DNA from 2 places in the Clostridium cochlearium genome. Region 1 is predicted to be linked to the other one. Evidence: riboswitches for the same ligand, from Rfam matches in the RefSeq annotation. Region 1 holds a riboswitch; the other holds the start of a gene.
The links. A riboswitch is a leader RNA that binds a small molecule or an ion and turns the genes downstream of it on or off. The one in region 1 is predicted to bind cyclic di-AMP.

Region 1 (11,564 bases):
AATCATGAGCTATTTTATCTATTTCCTCTTGATTTTCACCTTCTAACATAACCCTTACTAGAGGTTCTGTTCCTGAAGGTCTTATAAGTACTCTACCTGTACCTTTCATTTGTTCTTCTATTTTCTTTATTTCTCCAGCTATTTCTTCATCTTCTATATATATTTTTTTCATGTTATTAGGTACTTTAGCATTCAAAAGTACTTGAGGTAATTCATTCATAATTGAAGCTAATTCTGATAGTTTCTTATTGCTATTTTTTATAATAGAAGAAAGTTGAAGTGCAGTAACTAAACCATCCCCTGTAGTATTATAATCTAAGAATATAATATGTCCTGATTGTTCTCCACCTATTTTATATCCTTCTTTAAGCATTTCTTCTAATACATATCTATCTCCAACTTTTGTCTTAATTAGGTTTATTCCTTCTCTTTCCATAGCAATAAATAGTCCCATATTACTCATAACAGTAACTACCATGGTATTCTTATCTAGATTACCATTTTGTTTCATATATTTAGCACATATAGCCATCATAAAGTCACCATTAACAATATTCCCTTTTTCATCTACTGCTAAACATCTATCAGCATCTCCATCAAAAGCTAATCCAAAATCGCAACCTTGTTCCACTACATATTTTCTTAAACATTCCATATGGGTTGAACCACAATCCTTGTTTATATTCTTACCATTAGGTTCATTATTAATTACATGAACTTCTGCCCCTAACTCCTTAAAAGTTTCTACTGAAGACTTATAGCTTGCCCCATTTGCACAATCTAGAGCCACTTTTAAGCCCTTTAAATCTCCTTTTATAGTTCCTTTAGCGAATTCTATATAATCTTTTATTGCATCATCTATTTGAATTTTTTGTCCTATATCCTCACCTACAGGACATGGAACTTCTTTAAAATTACTTTCTATAATGCATTGTATTTTATCTTCTAATTCATCTGGTAATTTATATCCATATTTATCAAAAAACTTTATTCCATTGTATTCTACTGGATTATGTGAAGCTGATATTACAACTCCTGCATCTGCTTCATATTTTCTAGTTAGATATGCTACTGCTGGAGTTGGAACTACTCCCACACATACGGCTTCTGCTCCCATAGAAAGTATTCCTGATACTAATGCACTCTCAAGCATATGACCAGATATTCTAGTATCCATTCCCACAACTATTTTAGGTTTGTGGGTTCCCTCTGTTAGAACATAGGCCCCTGCTTTACCTAATTTATAGGCAACTTCTGCTGTTAATTCTTTATTAGCAATACCTCTAACACCATCAGTTCCAAAGATTCTACTCATATTAATACCTCTTTCTTTTTAATCCTTAATTGTTTAATTTAAAAGCATACAAAATAATTATAATATAAATTAGCTTTTGTAACAATAAATTTTTAAGGTGACTAAGTTTATACTCAGTCACCTTAAAAATTTATTTATATTCTTTTGCTTTTTCTTCACCGTTAAGTACTCTTAATCCACCTTGTGCCAATGCTAAAAGTTCATCTTCTCCTGGATATAATACTACTGGAGCTATAAATTTAACTTTGTTTTCTATTTCTTTTGTTACATATTTACTATATGCTATTCCACCTGTTAAAACTATAGCATCTACATTTCCTTCTAAAACTACAGCACATTTTCCTATTTCTTTGCTTATTTGATAGATAAATGCATCTAATATTAATTTATATTTTTCATCTCCTGCTAATGCTTTTTCTTCTATCTCTCTAAAGTCATTAGAACCAAGATATGCTACTGTTCCACCTTTTCCATTTATCTTTTTAATCATTTCATCTAAAGTATACTTACCTGAGTAGCATAATCTTACTAAGTCACCTATTGGAACTCCTCCAGATCTTTCTGGTGAGAATGGTCCTTCTCCATCTAATGCATTGTTTACATCTATAATTCTTCCATTCTTATGGGCACCTACAGAAGCTCCTCCACCCATATGTACTACAACTATGTTTACATCTTCATATTTTTTATTGTTTTCTTTTGCATATCTTCTAGCAACTGCCTTTTGATTTAATGCATGGAATATACTTGTTCTTTCTATTTCTGGCATTCCAGAGATTCTTGCAACATCTTGAAGTTCGTCCACAACTACTGGATCTACTATAAATGCAGGAATATTTAAGCTTTTAGCTATTTCATTTCCTATTATTCCACCTAAATTAGATGCATGCTCTCCTCTAACACTTTCTTTTAAATCTTTAAGCATTGCATCATTAACTTCGTATGTACCACCTTCTACTGGTTTTAGAAGTCCTCCTCTTCCAACTATTGCATCTAAAGTATTTATGTCAAATCCTTTTTCCTTTAATACATTTAGGATAACTTCTTTTCTAAATGGAAATTGTTCATATACATTAGAATATTTTCCTATTTCTTCTGCTGAATGTCTTAAAGTTTCTTCAAATAATAATTTTTCATCTTCAAAAACCCCTATTTTAGTTGATGTAGAACCTGGGTTTATTATTAATAGTTTATGTGCCATTTTAATTTTCCTCCCTTTTATTTTTTTATTTCATATTCTCAGCAACTAATGCAGCTAATGCAATTGAATACATCTTTGTTTCATGACTATCATTTCTTGATGTTAATACTACTGGAGCAGATGTTCCAACTAGTAAACATCCATTTTTAGCATCTGTAGTATATGTTAATGTTTTGTACATGATGTTTCCTGCTTGTATATCTGGAAGTACTAATATATCTGCTTTACCTGCTACTGGTCCTGTAACTTTTTTATGTTTTGCAGCTTCTTCTGATAATGCGTTATCTAATGCAAATGGACCATCAACTATACAACCTTTTATTTGTCCTCTATCACTCATTTTTGCTAAAAGTGAAGCATCTATAGTTTCTGGCATATTTGGATTTACAACTTCTACTGCACATACTGCTGCAACTTTTGGACATTCATTTCCCATTGAATGTGCAACTGCTGCTGCGTTTTCTATCATTTGAGCCTTTTCTTTTAAGTCAGGATACATATTAAATGCTACATCTGTTAATATTAAAAGTCTATCAAATTTATCTGTTTCAAATACTGCTACGTGGGACATTAATTTTCCAGTTCTTAAACCTACTTCCTTATTTAAAACTGCTCTTAAGAAATTGGCTGTATCTACTAATCCTTTCATAAGCATGTCAGCTTTTCCTGTTGAAACTAATTCTGCCGCCTTTAGAGCTGCCTTTTTCATATTTGGTTCATGAATTATTTCAAATTCTTCTATATTCATGCCTATTTCTTTAGCTATGGATTTTATCTCCTCTTCGTCTCCAACTAATATTGCATCTGCTATTTTATTGTTTTTAGCATCTCTTATTGCTTCTAAAACTGGTTTGTCTTGTGCAACTGCCACAGCTACTTTTTTAGTATCTTGTTCTTGAACTTTTTTTAATATTTCATCAAAATTTTTAATCATATTATCACCTCTTAAATTTATTTAAAAAACTTTGATATCTTTTTAACTAATATATCTATACGAAATAATATTCCTATTCTATATTCTAACAAATATTTTAATAAAATGCTATTTTTCAGAAAATTAAGATTGCCTTTTATATTTTTAATGGCTTAAATTCTTCTATTATTTTTTTTCCTACTTTTAATCCATCTACAGCCGCTGACATTATGCCACCTGCATAACCTGCTCCTTCCCCTGTTGGATATAGTCCTTTTGTAGATATACTTTGTAATTCTTTATTTCTCAATATTCTTATAGGTGCAGAAGTCCTAGTCTCTATTCCAGTAAGTACTGATCTACTGCTTATGAAACCTTTTATTTTATTATCAAAATTATATATTCCTTCAACAAGGCCATCTACAACTATAGAAGGCAAACATTTTCTTAGATCCTCTAACTTGTATCCTGGCTTATATGTAGGTTCTACATTTCCTAACTTTACAGTTCTTTCCCCTTTTATAAAATCTTCAACTAATTGAATAGGTGCATAATAATTTTCTCCTCCTAATTTATAGGCTAATCCTTCATAATGTCTTTGCAATTCCATACCTGATAAAGGATTATTACTTGAAAAGTCCTTAGGTGTAACAGAAACAACTATGGCTGAATTTGCATTCTTACCACTTCTATCATGATAACTCATGCCATTTGTAACCACTCTGCCTTCCTCTGATGCTGCTGCAACAACATAACCCCCTGGACACATACAAAAACTATATATTCCTCTATTATCTTTTCCATTATGTGCAAGCCTGTAGTCAGCAGCTTTTAATCTTGGATGACCTGCAAACTTTCCATATTGTCTTTCATTTATCAATGTTTGAGAGTGTTCTACTCTAACCCCCATAGCAAAAGCCTTACTTTCAACACTAATACCTCTTTTAAAAAGCATTTCATAAGTGTCCCTAGCACTATGACCTATACTTAAAATAAGTACTTCACAAGGTATTTCATCACCATTTACTATTATAGCTTTTAATTTGTTATCTTTAATTATTATATCTTCTAATTTGCTATTAAAATGTACTTCTCCACCCAGTTCTATTATTTGTTTTCTTATATTCTTAACTACTGTTTTTAATACATCTGTTCCTATATGCGGCTTACCAGAATAAATTATTTCTTCTGGTGCCCCTTTTTCTACGAATTCTTCTAGTATAAAATCACACCAAGAATCTTTTATTCTTGTGGTTAATTTTCCATCAGAAAAAGTTCCTGCTCCACCTTCTCCAAACTGTACATTAGAGTTTAAATTTAATTTACCTGTATTCCAAAAATTATTTACAGATGAAGTTCTACTATCTACATCTTCTCCTCTTTCTATTATTATTGGATCATATCCATTTTTAGCAAGTATAAGACCAGCAAATAATCCCGCTGGCCCCATTCCCACTATTATTGGTCTATGATTTAATGTTTTATTTCCATATAACAGTTCTTTTTTTTCTACACTCTTTTCTAATCTAATATCTTTATTCCTAGCTCTTTTTACTATTTTATCTTCATTGTTACAACTGAATTCCACTGTATAATTAAATTTTATAGCATCTTTTTTTCTAGCATCTACAGATTCTCTTAGTATTTTAAACTCTTTCATATCCTTTACTGGTACTCTACTTTTTTTAGATGCCCTTTCTTTTACCATAGATATATCTTCATTTATATCTAAAATTATATTATTTAGTCTAACTGGCATTTTCTCCCTCCGATGTTCCTTTAGAATTTATTTGAACTTTAATATTTTCTGGAGATTTACTAATTAAATTCAATCCATTAGGCAATTCTATCTTTATAGGTAAATTATAATCTCCTTCTTTTAGTGATGCTAAATCTATATAACATCTTATATTCTGTAAATTCATGTTCTCTAAATTTCCTGATAAATTCAATGTTACTTTATCTTGGTCTAATTTTACATCATATTTATTTTCATCATAATTTATAGGTTTAATTGCAATAGAAATTTGTTTATTTATTTCATTATTTTCCTCTTCCCCATTAAAATATACCTTTACTTTAACATAAATACTTTGTTCTTTTACAAGAGAAATATTTTTAGGTAACACTAATTTTGCCTGAATTTCATCTCCATTATTCAAATTATTTAAATTTATAGTTTCTGTATCTATGCTTCTTATGTTATTTATTACATCTTCATCTCCAATAATTTTTACTTTATCTGGTGTACTTTTTATTTCTTTTAACTCTCTATTAGAATCTAAATCATATTTAACATTAACATTAACTGTACTAACCTTTTTTACAGGTATTTTTATTCTTGCTACTCCTGGATCTAAGGAAACAGATTTCACTTCATTTCCATTTGAATCAAAAGCTTTTATTGGAACTGATACATCTATATCTTTTTCAGCATTGTTTAAGTCTACTACTGCTTCAGCTGTTGCAACTGAATTTATATGTTTACTAGCTCCTCTTAAAACAACTTCTTTTATGTTTGAACTATAGGGTAAATTATAATACCCTTCTCCTGCTTTTCCCTTAGTTTTAATGCTTAATGGTAACTTCTTATCTGTAAGCTCATCTACCATTATTTTTACCCAAAGATTTTCTTCATTCATTACCTTTATATTTTTAGGAATCTTTTCTAATTTTACAGGTACATTATTTTCTCCTTTTTTTAAAATATAAGATTGAAGATCTAATACTATTTTAAATTGATTTTCTTTTACTGAATATATGTCATTTATAGGACCCTTTAATAAAAGTGTTACATGTAAATCTTTATCTGACACTAATACTAAATTAGACCTTCTTAAAACATCTTCATTTTCTATAATTACTGGTATATCTTTTTTAGAAGTTTTTATTGGATTTAGTACACTAGTTATATATAACCATGCTCCAAAAGCAGCAATGACACAACATATCTTTATTATTATTTGTTCTCTCTTGTTTTTCTTATCCATGTTGTCACCTGCTCTCTTAAATTAATTTTTCTAGTACTATCCTTCTTAACAATTCTAAATAATATATCTCTTAATTTATCCTTATCATAATTTCTAGTTAAGCTTCCATTTACAGCTAAAGATATAGTACCTGTTTCTTCAGAAACCACAACAACTATAGCATCAGAATTCTCTGAAATACCTATAGCTGATCTATGCCTTGTACCCAAAGATTTATCCACATTTTTATTAGTTGTCAATGGTAAAAAACACCCTGCTGAAATTATTCTGTCGCTTCTTATTATTGTAGCACCATCATGCAAAGGTGTATTTACTACAAATATATTTTCTAATAATTGAGATGAAACTATGGCATCTATCTTAACACCTGTACTTATAGTTTCTCCAAGTCTTGTTGCTCTTTCTATTACTATTAATGCCCCTGTTTTAGTTTTTGACAAATTATCTACAGCAGTAATTATTTCATTTATTATTTTTTCCATGGTATGTTCATCTTCCGTTAAATGCCTCTCATTAAAAGCACTTCTTCCTATATGTTCTAACGCTCTTCTTATTTCAGGTTGAAATATAATAATAAATGAAAGAACGCCTATAGTTATAGTATTACTTAATATCCAAGACAACACTTCTAAATTTAATAATTTACTAATTGGAATGAGTATTATTAAAAATATAATTCCTTTCAATAGCTGTTCTGCTCTAGTTTCTTTTATTAACATGTAACCTTTATAAAAAATATATGAAACAGCTAATATATCTAAAATGGATGACAAATTCATATTTTTTATTGAATTTATCATTGTATCTATCATTTCCATAGTTTCACCCCCTGTTATGATTATATACAGCATATATATTTAATTATACACTATATAAAAATATTTAAAAAATATTAAAATCTTAATTTTTTATAAAACTTAATTTTTCATATAGTAATTTTATTATTATTTTAGGAATATCTATAATTTAAGGAGGGATATTATGAAAATTAATAAAAGGATTAAATATATAGCCTTATTTACACTTTTAATATTTTCTATTTCTGTACCAATATTTACTTTAATTTACTTTAACAAAAACAGCCACCTATTACAATATAATAAATCTATACGTACTAATATAAATAACATAAATAAAGTCAATAAAGAAGTTTCTTCTTATACCACAAATAATATATTTAATGCATCAAAATATAGATATAACTTACCTAATAGTATAAAACTTTTAAATTCTTCAAAAACTAATCTAGAAAAATACAAACCTAATGAAAAATATAAGGATATACATCTTAATCTTATTAAAGGCATTACTAATAACATATATACATACGAACAACTTTTAGCTATATTGAATAGCCCAGAAAGCCAAGATGTAGATAAAGCCTTTTATTCTTTCAAAAAATATAGGGATGATAGTATAAAATTTTATGAACTATTTAATAGTAGTAATCCAAAATTAAAAATAAACTTAAGTAAGGATTTTCTAGACTGTCTAAATATATCTACTGAATACATACAAGAATTAGTTAATTTACAAAAAGATAAAGATATAAAAATGAGTCAATATAAAGACTATTTCTATAATGTTGATTATATTTTAACTTCATTTTTAGAAGTTAGAAAAGATTTTTCTTATTATAAAGATAAAATACAAAATAGAACTGTTTCCGTAGATGAACTTTTAAATGAAATAGCTTTAAATAAAAAGGAATTACAAGAACTTAAATTAAGTATGTCTAAAATATCTATACCATCTGATGGAATAAATTGTTATATTCTATTATCAAAAACTTTAAATGATTATGCTTCTTACATCCATAGTTTTGAGGATGATATAAGCAAAAGTGTTATTGCTAATGATTCTAAATCAACAAATATTTATTCTAAATCAGATCTAGGTTATAAGATTATGAATGATACTTACAATGAATTTATAAAATATTATTCTAACTTTAAAGACACAGTAAAATAATAAATATTTTAAATGTATAATTTTATAAATAACGTTAATAATAATATAGGCCTAAGTTTTAAACGCGGGGGACCCATGAATTGGGGTGAATCACATTTTGTGTAGGTTAGCCTTTGCCGAACCCGTCAGCTAACCCCGTCGGTAAAAGGAGTGAATAAGTTGAAAAAAAAATTTACTTTATTTATAATTTTAAATTCTATATTTTTAATGTTTTCATATAACGTTAAGGCTTTTTCAAGTGATTACATTAATACAACCGTATTTAGAGATGAAGGAGAAATTGTCCAAATCTTTAATACTTCAAAAGGCAATATTTATATAAATAGTACAGATATAGACTTAATGGCCAAAGTTGTTTTTGGTGAAAGTCGTGGTGAACCTTATGAGGGTAAGGTAGCAGTGGCTTCTGTTATATTAAATAGGGTATATACACCAGGATTTCCAAAGTCTATAAGAGAAGTTATATTACAACCTTCTGCTTTTTCTTGTGTAATTAATAATACAGTACAGGGAACTCCAGATGAAAGTTGTTATAATGCGGTTTGGGATGCTTTAAAAGGCTATGATCCTACAAATAATGCTTTATTCTTTTATAATCCTAAAATTTCTACCTGTGATTGGATGTCAAATATTAATAAATCTAATATAAAATCCATAGGTAATCATGTTTTTTTTATAGCAAAATAATAAAATGTCTCACTAATTAGTGAGACATTTTTTACTTGTTTTTCATACTATCCAAATAAGACACAGCACTTAATGCTGCCACTTGTCCTTCTCCAGCAGCTTTTATATATTGATATGGTTTACCTATACAGTCCCCTGCTGCAAAACAGCCTTCTATATTAGTTTTCATGCTTCTATCTACTTTTATATGATCACCTTCTATTTCTAACCCTGGAACTAATTGACCTGGCGATATACTGTCTTTTAACACAAATATTCCGTCTGTATTTATCTCTCCATTTTTTAATACTAATTTTTCCACCTTGTCTTGTCCTGTAATTTCTAAAGGTCTATCTTTTATTATTTCAATATTATTATTTAACAAGTAATTTCCTTCATACATTGGCACATAATAAGTTTTTGATGTTAATTCACTTACAAAATTTGCTTCATCTTCTGCTTCTTTATTATGTCCTATTATTATAACATTTTTATTTTTATATAAAGGTGCGTCACATGTTGCACAATACCCTACACCTCTGCCTAAGAATTCTTCTTCACCTTTTAATGGTTTTGTATATTCTATTCCTGTGGCTATTATCAAACTTCTTGATTCATACATCTTATCATTTACCATTAAAGAAAAATATTCTCCCATGGCATATACAGCATTAACTCTTTCATAAGTTATTTCTATGCCCATATTATTTATATGATTTTGAAAAGCTTCTTTTAGACTTTCTCCTTTTATATTTGGTAATCCAAGATAATTATTTATTAAAGGAGCTTTAACTAATTTATTACTTAAGTCCTTATTTCCAAATACTATTATATTTTTATTTCTTATTTTTGCATTTATAGCTGATGAAAGTCCTGCTGGTCCACTTCCTATTATTGCAATATCATATCTCATTTATGAAATTTCACCCCTTTATCTTTTATAGAAATAATAAGTTAACACCTTAGTGTTAACTTATTCATCTATTATTTATTTATATGTGTTTTTCTATTGAAGATTGCATTGCTTGCTTTGGTCTAAATCCTACTAATGTTTCTTGAATTTTACCATCTTTAAATACAAGTACTGTTGGTATACTTGCTACTCTATATTGAGTTGCTGACATTGGATTTTCATCTACATTTACTTTTACAAACTTAACCTTATCTGACATCTCTTCAGATAATTCTTCAATTACTGGTCCAAGCATTCTACAAGGTCCACACCATGGTGCCCAAAAGTCTACAACTGTTACTTTATCGGAATCTAAAACCTCTGAATTAAAAACTGAATCATTTATTTCTTTTATCATATATATCCCTCCAAATTTATACCCTACAAGGGTATATCTTATATCTATAATATAATATATATTATAAACTTAGTCAATAGTTTTTAATAATAATTATTACTTATCTAGTATATTTTTTATATTTGAATTATTATATATAGAACTAGAATAATTATTTACAAGCTTTTTAGCATAGTTTTTACTTTTATTTATATCTATATTCTTATACAATATAGATAAATTATACAAAACTATATCACTATATGTGTTATCTTTAAAATTCTTATCATAAATTTCATAATATTTTATAGCTTCTTCTATATTTCCAACTTCTTGGTTACACAAACCAAGCATGTATATATTATGAGGATATATCCAAGATTTGTTTGCAAAATTATAGGATTTTGTTAGATATTCTTTAGCTTTTTTGTATTCTTTTTTTTCTAAATAATTTATGCCATTATTATAAAAATATTCTGCACCTTCTTGTTCCAATAATTCTTTTCCTTCATTGTATAAAAATTTTTCATTTACACTAATTTTATTCACATCAACTTCATTTAATTCACCATATATTTTTTCATAATCCTTTTTAGATATATAATCTTTTAGTTCATTATATTTAAATATAATTTCTTTGTTTTCATTTTTTTTATCTAAATTATTTAATTTCTTATCTTGTTTTGTTTCTTTAATATTACTTTTATCCTTTTCCTTATTTAAATTAACACTAATTGATTTGTTACTTTTAAAAAACTCTTTATTTTTTATAGTACTAATGGATACAACAATTAGTACTGTAAAAATAATAGAAATCAATGATAATATCCATTTATTATTGTTATTCTTTATTTTACCTAATGAATATAATTTTTTGCTATTTTCAATAGCTAATTTGTTTTTCTTATCTAATTTTAATACTTTATCTATATATATTTTAGCTTTTGAATATTCTCCTTTACTTATATAGCAAAGTGAGAAATAATTATTTACATTTATATAATTAAAATCACTTTCTGCACATTTATTCAATAAAATTATAGCTTTATCTATTTTTTCTTCTTCTATTAGTTTTAACGCATCTTTAATTAAATTATCTCTAATGCTATCTTCTAAACTGTCTTGTAGATATTTTTCTGAAACGCTATCTTTATTTATATGAATATTCATTTTCCATAAAGCTTTTGCTTCCTTAAGATTTCCTTTTAAATAAAGTAAA
Region 2 (11,564 bases), 420 kb from region 1:
TTCCAGATACTACAGAGGTAAGGATAGATCCTATAAAAGGAACATTAATAAGAGAGGGAGTTCCTAGCATAATAAATCCTGATGATAAAAATGCTATAGAAGAAGCATTGAGAATAAAAGAAAAAATAAAAGACACTACAGTAATAGTAGTAACTATGGGACCTCTTCAATCAGAAAGTGCACTAAGAGAAGCTTTAGCCATGGGAGTAGATAAAGCAATTTTATTAAGTGATAGAAAATTTGCAGGTTCAGATACTTTAGCTACATCTTATATATTATCTTCAGCCATTAAAAAAATAGGAGGCTATGACATAATATTTTGTGGAAGACAGGCAATAGATGGAGATACTGCACAGGTAGGACCAGGCATTGCAGAACATTTAAACATACCTCAAATAACCTATGTAAGTGATTTGAATATAAATGGTAATAAGATAATAGCTAATAGGAATATAGAAGAGGGTTCTTATGTTATAAAGTCAAAAATGCCAATACTTTTAACAGCTATAAAGGAATTAAACGAACCAAGATATCCTTCTATTGATGGAATATATAAAGCTCATAGAGAAAAAACAATTGATATATGGACGGCTAAGGATTTAGATATAGATGAGAAAAAAATAGGACTTAATGGATCACCTACCAATGTGAAAAAATCCTTTACACCTTCAGTAAGTTTTGAAGGAGAAATATTAGAGGGAACAGTTGAAGAAGTGTCATATAAACTGGTTTCAAAATTCAGAGAAAAACAAATAATATAGGAGGTTAGCTATGGAGTTAAAAGATTATAGGGATGTTTGGGTTTTTATAGAACAAAGAGAAGGAAGAATAGCTAATGTATCTTTAGAACTTTTAGGTGAAGGTAGAAAAATAGCAGATAAACTAGGAGTAAAATTAAAAGGTATACTATTGGGAAATAAAATAGAAGCTCTGGCAAAAGATGTGGTTAAATATGGGGCAGATCATGTTATGTATGTAGATGATAAATTTTTAGATATTTACTCTACAGAAGTTTACACTAGGGTTATAAGTGAAGTGGTAAATAAAAGAAAGCCAGAAATAATACTTTTAGGGGCTACTACCATAGGAAGAGATTTAGCGCCAAGACTTGCTGTAAGACTTAAAACTGGTTTAACAGCAGATTGTACTTCATTGGATATAGAAGAGGAAACAGGAAATTTATTAATGACAAGACCTGCTTTTGGAGGAAATTTAATGGCCACTATAGTTTGTGAAAAACATAGACCTCAAATGTCTACTGTAAGACCAGGGGTGATGGAAAAGGCTACATTAGATGAAAATAGATCAGGAAAAGTAGAAAAGATTAATTTTAAATTGGAAGAAGAAGATAAAAAGGCATTAGTTATAGATATAATAAAGAAAAAGAAAAAAGAAGTTGCACTAGAAGAAGCTAATATAATAGTATCTGGTGGAAGAGGACTAGGGGATAAAGAAGGCTTTAAATTATTAAAAGAATTAGCAGATAAATTAGAAGGAGAAGTAGGGGCATCAAGAGGAGCTGTAGATTCTGGTTGGATAGATAGTGAGCATCAAGTAGGACAAACTGGCAAAGCAGTTAGGCCTAAATTATATATAGCTTGTGGAATATCAGGAGCGGTACAACATTTAGCGGGAATGAAAGAATCAGATTGTATAGTAGCTATAAATAAAGACAAAGATGCACCAATTTTTCAAATAGCTCACTATGGAATAGTGGGAGATTTATATGAAGTAATTCCATTTATAATAAAAACACTAGACAGCGAGTAACTAATAAACTAACAATGAATAATGAACAACTTATGAAAAGCCCGATATTAAGCTTTAGCTTATCGGGCTTTTTAATATATCATTAATTATTCATTGTTCATTATTAATTGTTATCTGAATATGTTTCCAGCAATAACCATTTTCTGTACTTGGTTTGTACCTTCATATATTTGAGTGATTTTTGCATCTCTCATCATTCTTTCAACAGGATAATCCTTTGTATATCCGTATCCACCAAATAGTTGAACAGCTTCTGTAGTTACAAACATAGCTGCATCTGTAGCAGCTAATTTAGCTCTTGCTGCAGAAAGTGAATAAGGTAATCCATTATCTTTTTCCCAAGCTGCTTTATAAACTAAGTATCTTGCTTGCTCTATTCGTAAATCCATATCTGCCATCATCCATTGTAAACCTTGGAATTTACATAATGGCTTACCAAATTGTTTTCTTTCCATCATGTATTTTTTAGCATTTTCAAAAGCACCTTGAGCAATACCTAGTGCTTGAGCTGCTACACCAATTCTTCCTCCGTCTAGGGTTTGCATAGCTATTTTAAAACCTTGACCTTCTTTGCCAAGTAGATTTTCTTTTGGAACTTTACAATCTTTATATATAGTTTCAGCTACCTTTGCAGCTCTTAATCCCATAGTATCTTCAAGTTTACCTACGGAGAATCCAGGAAAGGATTTTTCAACTATAAAAGCGGATATTCCTTTTGGTCCCTTCTCTTTATCTGTCATAGCAAATACTACAAATATGTCAGCAACAGGACTATTAGTTGTAAATTTTTTTTCACCATTTAATATATAGTGGTCACCTTGTAATACAGCAGTAGTCTTTTGACCACCAGCATCTGTACCAGCATTAGGTTCTGTTAGTCCAAAACCACCTAGTACTTTACCAGAAGCTATTTGACTTAGATACTTTTGTTTTTGTTCTTCTGTTCCATATTGTAATATAGGAGAAGCACATAAAGATGTAGATACAGAATAAGAAATTCCAGTAGCTGCGCAAGCTTTTGAAATTTCTTCAACAGCTAGAGCATAGGAAAGATAATCTCCACCTGTGCCACCATATTCTTTTGGAAAAGGAAGTCCTAAAAGGCCTAAATCTTTCATTTTATCAAAGGTTTCTTTAGGAAATTCACCAGATTGATCGCTTTTAGCAGCTATGGGCTCAATCTCTTTTTTAACAAAATTTCTAATCATTTCCTTTAAAGATTCTTGTTCCCTAGTTAATTTAAAATTCATAAAACATACCTCCTTAAATATATCATCATAATAATACATATGTAATAATTTACCAAAGTATGTTAATGTATTTAAAAATTTGAGAGGATTTTTATAAGCTTTATAGAAATTAGAATATACAGAGATGAGGTGAAAATATGATAGATATTTTTATTAAATATCATGATATTGAGTTTTCTAACGTAACTAAAGATGATTTAAAGGATATACATAAAAGTTTGAGCTTAGATAAAGAATATTCAAACAAAAGTATATGTTTTGATTATATATATGAAAGATTTTTAGAATACTATATAAGTGAAAATGAGTTTTGCCTTAAGTTTAAGAATAAAGACAGTAATATAGGGATAATAAAAGGAAGAATGGAATTTGCTAACACGGTTGAAATATGGTTAAATTGTTTTTATATTTATGAAGAATACAGAAATAATGGGCAAGGATCCAAAATGTTAGATATATTTACAAAAGAAATAAAAAAAGAATTTTTAGTTGATGAAATTTATTTACTATTATCTAATGAAGAATTAAAGTCCTTAAGTTTTTGGTATAAAAATGGATATAGTGTTATAAAGAATATAAAAAAACATTACAATTATAATTATGATAATTTTATTATTTTAAAAAAAGGAAGGTAGTGATTTTTAATGGACAAGAATCTTCAATGGACAATACAAAAAAGAGTAGAAAGAGTTATAAAATCTTTAGAAAAGAACAACATGGTAGGATATTATGTTGAAGATGAGAAAGAGGCTTTAGATAAAATAAAAGAACTTTTAAAAGAAGAAACTATAACTACTGCTGGAGGATCAAGAAGTTTATTTGAAATAGGAGTTATAGACTTTTTAAGAAAAGGAAATTATAATTTTTTAGATAGAGATAAAGAGGGAATAACAAAAGAAGAATGTGAAAAAATTTATAGAGATGCTTTTTATGCAGATACTTATTTATGTAGTACTAATGCTATAACTGAAGAAGGAGAACTATATAATATAGATGGAAATGGAAATAGAGTAGCAGCTATGATATTTGGTCCGAAAGAAGTTATTGTAGTTGCTGGTATAAATAAAATAGTTAAAAATATGGAAGAGGCAGAAACGAGACTGAAAAATATAGCAGCTCCTGCAAATGCTAAGAGACTTAATTTAGATACTCCTTGTGCTAAAGTTGGATATTGTGTAGATTGTAACAGCGATAATAGGATATGTGCATCCTATGTAACTTTAAGAAGACAGAGAAAAAGGGGAAGAATAAAAGTTATAATTGTAAATAAGAATTTAGGATATTGAATTATAAAATATTAAGAAAAATTTAATAATTTATTAAGAATCCTTGACTTATTAGTTTTAAATATTCTATAATTGATATTGTGCTGAATCCTATAAAAGAAAACAGGTACGGAGGAACCAAGAAACAGGGGTTAATCTTTATGTATTTAAAGAAGGGTAAACCTTTACCTAACCCGTCAGCTAACTTCGGAAGCAGGAAAGGTGGAAGAAATGGATAATAAGAAAACAAAAAACTTAGTAATTTCTATGCTTATGTTCTTTGCTATATTATTTGGATTAAATAAAATAAATGTTGTAAAAGCAGATGCACCTATAAGAACAGCAAGCACTCTTAGCAAAAAAGTAGTAACAGCAAATGTAAAAACTAATAAGTACATAGTGGTGCCTAAAAAAAATACAGGAGCATCACATAAAAATGGAAGTTCTTTAAGTAGAGGAAGTTCTAGAGGAATAGATTTAGTATCTTATTCCTATAAATTTATGGGAAAACCATATGTGTGGGGAGCTTCAGGTCCAAGTTCATTTGATTGTTCAGGTTTTACTTCTTATGTATATAAAAATTTTGGAATATATTTAGACCATTATACAGGGTCACAATATTCAGTAGGAAAACCAGTAAATAAATCTGAATTAGTTCCTGGAGATTTAGTATTTTTCAATACTACTGGTAACATTTCTCATGTAGGTATCTATACAGGTGAAGGACAATTTATACATGCTTCATCTGGAAGTGGAAAAGTTACAGTAAGTAATTTATCAGGTAGTTATTATGTAAGCAGATATGCTGGTGCTAGGAGAATGTTTTAATTTTAAGTTTGGAGATTTTAATTTTATAGCCTAACTTTAAAAAATATTTTTAAAGTTAGGCTTTTTATTGTCATAAAATATATAAATAAAAATATTAATTATAATATAGGGATAATTTGGAGGTGGATAATATTAAATATACAAGGTATGATTTAAAAAAGAAAAGAAAAAGTAATTTTTTATTTGTGATAATAATAGTTGTCATATTGTTATTAGCTTTTATAGTAGGAAGTGCTTTTTTTAAAATTTTTGTTAGAGAATCTTCAGTAAAAAAAACACAAGAAAATCATGGTAAAGTAAATGAAAACAAAAAAGAAGTTTATATAAAAATGAAAGAACAGAAATTTGTAGCTATACAAGGAGGAATATTCAAGAACAAAGAGTATTTAGAGAATAATAAAAATAAATTAAGAACTTTTGGAGAACCATTTTGTATAGAAGAAGATAGAGGAACTAGAGTTTTTATGGGGATATACGAAGAAAAAGAAGCAGAAATAATGAAAAGAAAATTAGATGAAAAAAATATAGATAATTCCACAATGAATTTTAATATAAAAATACAAAATCAATGTGACGCTCATATATCAGAAATATTAAAAACATATATTAAAATTTTAAATAAATTAAATGAAAAAGATACTAAATCTATAAAAATAAAAGATTTTAAAAATTGGTGTAAAAGTCTAGAGGATTCTAATAAAACATATAAAAATCTAAAAACAAAAGAAGAATTAAAAAATCATATAAATAAATTACCAGATGAATTACATAAAGAAAATGTTAATAAAGAGTATATTTATATTTTCAATTTTTTAAATAAAATATCAAATTAAGAAATAAGGCAAGTTTTACTAAATATAAAAAAACTTTTAACAATATAGTTAACATACTTGTTTAACATTTTATTAAATGATAAACTATAAAAAGATATGTATAATATATCTTTTTATAGTTTATTATTTTGGAAATAAATTATGAACTATGATATATTTTGTACAATAATGGTAATAATCATTAATAAACAAAGTTTGGATGTGAAATAGTGAATTTTATACTAGCGTCCTCTTCAGAAAGAAGAAAAGAATTGCTAAAGAAAATAATAGAAGAATTTGAAGTTATACCTTCAAATTATGATGAAGATCAAGTTGTATTTAATGGAGATTGTTCTGAATATGTTATAGAATTATCAAAAGGAAAAGCCTTAAATGTGGCTAGTAAATTAAAAAGAAGAGATGATGGAATTATAATAGCGTCAGATACAATTGTATATTTTAATGGAAAAGTTCTTGGGAAACCTTACTCTGAAAAACATGCCTATGAAATGTTAAAAGCTTTGAGTGGAAAAGTCCACGAAGTTTATTCAGGAATTGTTATCTATGATTTAGCATCAAAAAAACTAGTAACAGATTATAGTTGTAGTAAAGTAAAATTTTCAAATTTAGATGATGAAATTATAAAAGAATATATAAAAACTGGAGAACCAATGGATAAAGCTGGAGCATATGGAATTCAAGGTTATGGAGGGATTTTTGTTGAAAAAATTCATGGTTGCTATTATAATATTGTAGGGCTTCCTATAAATAAATTATATTTTTTATTAAGGGAGATGGGGGTAAATCTATAAAGGAGAATTTTATGTATGAATAGTGCTATAAAAATTATGGATTTACCACAAAATGAAAGACCTAGAGAAAAATTATTAAGATATGGAGTAGAAAGTCTTTCCAATATAGAACTTTTAGCTTTAATCTTAAGAACAGGTAATAAAAATGAAAATGTAATAAACCTGTGTGCAAGAATTTTAGAAAGATGTGGAGGACTAAATGGACTCTTTAATTCGAATATAGGAGAATTGCTAAAAATAAAGGGAGTGGGAGAGGCTAAGGCCTCCCAAATACTAGCTCTTTTAGAATTAACTAAGAGATTTAGATCTTTTAAGTCTGGAGAGAATGTTAATATAACAAATCCAAAGGATGCAGCTTATTTAGTAATGGAAGAAATGAGATGGTTAAAGCAAGAGTATTTAAAAGTAATATTATTAAATACAAAGAATTATGTAATAAAAGTGAAAGATGTATTTATAGGTAGTTTAAATTCTTCTATAGTACATCCAAGAGAAATATTCGTAGAAGCTATAAAAAATAATAGTTATTCTATAATAATATGTCATAATCATCCCTCAGGGGATCCTACCCCAAGTAAAGAGGATATTAATGTATCAAATAGGATAAAAGAATGTGGAAAACTAATAGGAATAGAATTATTAGATCATATAATAATTGGAAATGGAGTTTACATAAGTTTAAAAGAAAAAGACATACTGTAATTGAAAGGAGAAAAGTTAATGGGATTATTTGGAATGTCTAAAGATATGGGAATAGATTTAGGAACAGCAAATACACTTATATATGTAAAGGGAAAGGGCGTTGTTTTAAGAGAACCTTCAGTTGTAGCTATTAATAGTGATACTAAAAGAGTTTTGGCAGTAGGTGATGAAGCAAAGCAAATGATAGGTAGAACACCAGGAAATATAGTTGCAATAAGACCTTTAAAAGATGGTGTAATTGCTGATTTTGATGTTACTCAGGCTATGCTAAAGAAGTTTATTGAAAAAATTAGTCCTAAAAGTGCATTTACCAGTCCAAGAATAGTGGTTTGTTTTCCTTCAGGAGTAACAGAAGTTGAAAGAAGGGCTATAGACGAAGCTACCAAACAAGCAGGAGCAAGAGAAGTACTTTTAATGGAAGAACCAATGGCTGCTGCAATTGGTGCAGGATTACCAGTTAATGAACCTACAGGTAGTATGGTAGTAGATATTGGAGGAGGTACTACTGAGGTAGCAATTATATCATTAGGAGGAATAGTTACCAGTAAGTCTTTAAGAGTAGCAGGAGATGAGTTAGATCAAGCGATAATTAATTATACAAAGAAACAATATAATTTAATGATAGGAGAAAGAACCGCAGAAAATGTTAAAATAGAATTAGGATCAGCTTATGAAAGTGAAGAAGAAGAAAAAGTCATGGAAATAAGAGGAAGAGATTTAATATCAGGACTTCCTAAAGTAATAACTATTAGAGAAAATGAAGTTAGAGAAGCCTTACAAGAACCAGTTGCAGCAATAATAGATGCCATAAAAAGTACTTTAGAAAAAACACCACCAGAACTTGCTTCAGATATTATAGATAAAGGTATTATGTTAACAGGTGGAGGAGCAATGCTAAAAGGAATAGACTTACTTATAAATAAAGAAACCCATATGCCTGTAAATATAGCAGAAACAGCCATAGATTGTGTTGCAATTGGTGCTGGAAAAGCATTAGATACTTTAGATAAACTTATGGAAAATAAAAAAAGATAGACTATGAAATTCATAAAAAATAAACTGGCAGTAACTATAGTAATACTGTCAGTTACATTTTTAATATTAATAGGTTATAGTATAAAAAGAAATAAGGTATCTATTGCGGAAAGTAGTGCAGGTAAGGCAATTAATTCAGTTCAAGGTGTTTTTTATAAGACTAATAAAGGTATAAAAAATTTTTTTTATGTAATTTTTAATTACTCAGATATAAAAAGTGAATATGAAGAACTAAAGCTAGAGAATGAAAAATTAAAGGATAAAGAATTGGCTTATGATACATTGAAGGAAGAGAATAATAAATTAAGAGAGATGCTCAATTTTAAAAGACAAGCAGAAGGTTATGAGTATGTAGGTTGTGATATAATAGGAAAAAGTGGTGGAGTATATTTAGATGGTTTTACTATAAATAAAGGATTAAAAGATGGAATAGAAAAACAAATGATAGCAGTTACTAATCAGGGATTGGTAGGACAAGTTATTTCTGTTGGAAGAAATTGGGCGGTGGTTCAAACATTATCCAATGAAAACATGGCAGTTAGTGCTATTGTACAAAGCACTAGAGAAAATATGGGGGTTGTTAAAGGATTTAAAGATAGTAACAATAACCAACTAGCAAAACTGTATTATCTTCCATTGGAATCTAAAATAAAAAAGAATGATGTAATTCTTACTTCAGGATTAGATGGGGGATTGTATCCTAAAGGTATAAAAATAGGGTATGTTATAGATATAGAGGAAGATAAAGGGAAAGTTATGAAAAATGCTGTGATTCAACCTTATGTAAATTTTAGTAAATTAGAAGAAGTGTTTATTGTAGTGCCAAAAGAGAAACTTAATATAAAAAATTAGGGGGATAAGAATGAAAAAAGTTGCCACTTTATTTTGTATAGTTACGGTTTTAATTATATTAGATAATTCTTTTATTCCCTTTTTTTCTATTAAAGGTTTTTATCCTAGCCTAACATTTATATTTATAATATCGTATTCTATTATAAATGGAATATGGTCAGGAATTTGGATAGGGATATTTTCTGGATTACTTCAAGATTTGCATTTTATAGGTGCAATAGGTGTAAATGCTTTTACAAATATGATATGTTGTATTTTGGCTGCATTTATAGGAGAAAACATATTTAGAGAGAAGTTAGTGATTCCAGTTTTGAGTGAATTTTTGTTAAGTCTATTAAAAGGGTTGATATTATTTATAATATTATATGCGTTAAATATGAAATTAAATGTTAAATCTGTGCTGATCAGTGGTATATATAATATGATTATATCTATAGTAGTTTATAAATTAACATTAAGACTATGTAGTTTAGATTATATGCAAAAGGATTGGAAATTTTAAGGAATGGTGATATATGAACAAGAAAAAAAAACAGATAGATAGGTATACTGCTTTTTTTCTTATTATAGCTTTGGTTTATTCTCTTATAGCTTATAAATTATCATATCTTCAAATAGTTAAATCAGAACAATATAAGGAAAGAGCTAATAATACAGCAATAACAGAGATACCAGATGCTGCTCCAAGAGGAAATATAATAGATAGAAATGGAGTAGTTTTAGCTACTAATAAACAAAGCTATATGCTAGTTTATAATGAAACTCCAGAAAATAAAAAATATTTTTTCCAAACTATGGATAAATTATTTGAAATATTAGATGAAAATAAAGAGCAATTTCAAGATGAATTAGAACTAAAAATAAATCCATATAGATTTGAATTCAAGTCTAATGATGAAAATGTCAAAAAGGCACAGGAGCTTAGATTTAAAAAGGATAGAGGATTAGATGAGAAAGTTAAAAAACAACTTTTCCCTGGTAAAAAAGATAAATTAACGGATGAAGAAAAAAAGCAAATAGATAGAGAATTATTAAAAATTTCTCCAGAGGAAACTTATAGTTATTTAATAGAACAGTATGGCATATATCCTAGGGAAGATTTTTTAAATCTATTGAATCAATATAAAGTAGATAAAGATGAAGCGTATAAAGAAATTATTAAAAGATTTAATATTCAACCTTCAAAGGATTTCAAAAATAAATTAGAAGAGTATTCTAAAAGTAAAACAAAAGATGCTAAAAAAATATATGAAGAACTAATAAGTAAATATGGCATAGATAAAATGGAATATGATAAAGAACTTCAAAGAAAATATATGATAGTTAGAGATACTATGAAAATGCAAAGATTTTCAGGATACAAGCCTGTAATTATTGCTAGTAATATAGAAAAAAATACAGCCTTTATAATATTGGAAAGATTAAATGAATTACCAGGTATAGATGTAAGTATTCAACCATTAAGGTATTATCCTTATGGAGAATTAGGTTCTGCATTTATGGGGTATATCTCAAAAATAAGTGGAGATACGGAAAAATATAAAGAAAAAGGATATGATGTAAATTCTGATTATGTTGGAGTTGCAGGAATTGAAAGTGTATTTGAAGATAGATTAAAAGGAGCTAAGGGAGGAAGAATAGTAAAGTTAAACCAACAAGGAAGAATAATAGAGGAATTGGGAAGAAGAGAGCCTTATCCTGGGCAAACATTAAAACTTACTATAGATAAAGAAGTACAAAGGGCTGCAGAGGAAACTTTAGATAAGGTAATGGAAGATTTAAGAAATAATCCAAACCAAAGTTATGATGCTGCTAATACTGCAAATGCTACAAGAGGAGCCGCTGTGGTTGTAGATGTTAGAACAGGAGGAATATTAGCATTAGTTAGCAGACCTGGATACGATCCTAATATATTTGCAGTGCCAGGAAAGCTTACTACTGAATTGTATAATAAGTTCTTTAATCCTGATTTAGAGGATTTTGCTAAAAAATATATAGCGGCAAGAAATTTACCAGTTACTGTAGATGAGTTATTTCCACCTTTAAACAAAGATACAAAAAGTAGCGGAAAAGTACCTAGAAAAGATGAGTATGACATATATCCTAAGCCATTTTTTAACTATGCTACTTCATCTTTTGCTCCACCAGGTTCTACTTTTAAACCTTTAACTGCTATAGCAGGACTAGAGGAAGGAGTAATAACACCTGAGGAAACAATATATGATAATCTTATATACA

Region 2: another riboswitch for cyclic di-AMP. It lies ahead of CKV72_RS08905 (C40 family peptidase); the one in region 1 lies ahead of CKV72_RS10885 (cell wall hydrolase).

The regions. Positions count from the first base shown of each region.
Region 1 is NZ_LT906477.1:2,221,971-2,233,534, forward strand. It holds gene glmM (phosphoglucosamine mutase) at 1-1,315, opposite strand, end outside; gene buk (butyrate kinase) at 1,446-2,516, opposite strand; gene ptb (phosphate butyryltransferase) at 2,542-3,450, opposite strand; gene CKV72_RS10865 (NAD(P)/FAD-dependent oxidoreductase) at 3,587-5,188, opposite strand; gene CKV72_RS10870 (CdaR family protein) at 5,178-6,419, opposite strand; gene cdaA (diadenylate cyclase CdaA) at 6,389-7,237, opposite strand; gene CKV72_RS10880 (hypothetical protein) at 7,401-8,390, shown strand; cyclic di-AMP (ydaO/yuaA leader) riboswitch at 8,429-8,548, shown strand; gene CKV72_RS10885 (cell wall hydrolase) at 8,550-9,077, shown strand; gene CKV72_RS10890 (NAD(P)/FAD-dependent oxidoreductase) at 9,109-9,969, opposite strand; gene trxA (thioredoxin) at 10,049-10,366, opposite strand; gene CKV72_RS10900 (tetratricopeptide repeat protein) at 10,463-11,564, opposite strand, start outside.
Region 2 is NZ_LT906477.1:1,801,636-1,813,199, reverse strand. It holds gene CKV72_RS08930 (electron transfer flavoprotein subunit beta/FixA family protein) at 1-761, shown strand, start outside; gene CKV72_RS08925 (electron transfer flavoprotein subunit alpha/FixB family protein) at 772-1,770, shown strand; gene CKV72_RS08920 (acyl-CoA dehydrogenase) at 1,881-3,020, opposite strand; gene CKV72_RS08915 (GNAT family N-acetyltransferase) at 3,158-3,655, shown strand; gene CKV72_RS08910 (lactate utilization protein) at 3,665-4,306, shown strand; cyclic di-AMP (ydaO/yuaA leader) riboswitch at 4,378-4,516, shown strand; gene CKV72_RS08905 (C40 family peptidase) at 4,517-5,113, shown strand; gene CKV72_RS08900 (hypothetical protein) at 5,236-5,946, shown strand; gene CKV72_RS08895 (Maf-like protein) at 6,156-6,737, shown strand; gene radC (RadC family protein) at 6,753-7,439, shown strand; gene CKV72_RS08885 (rod shape-determining protein) at 7,458-8,474, shown strand; gene mreC (rod shape-determining protein MreC) at 8,478-9,326, shown strand; gene mreD (rod shape-determining protein MreD) at 9,337-9,828, shown strand; gene CKV72_RS08870 (penicillin-binding transpeptidase domain-containing protein) at 9,842-11,564, shown strand, end outside.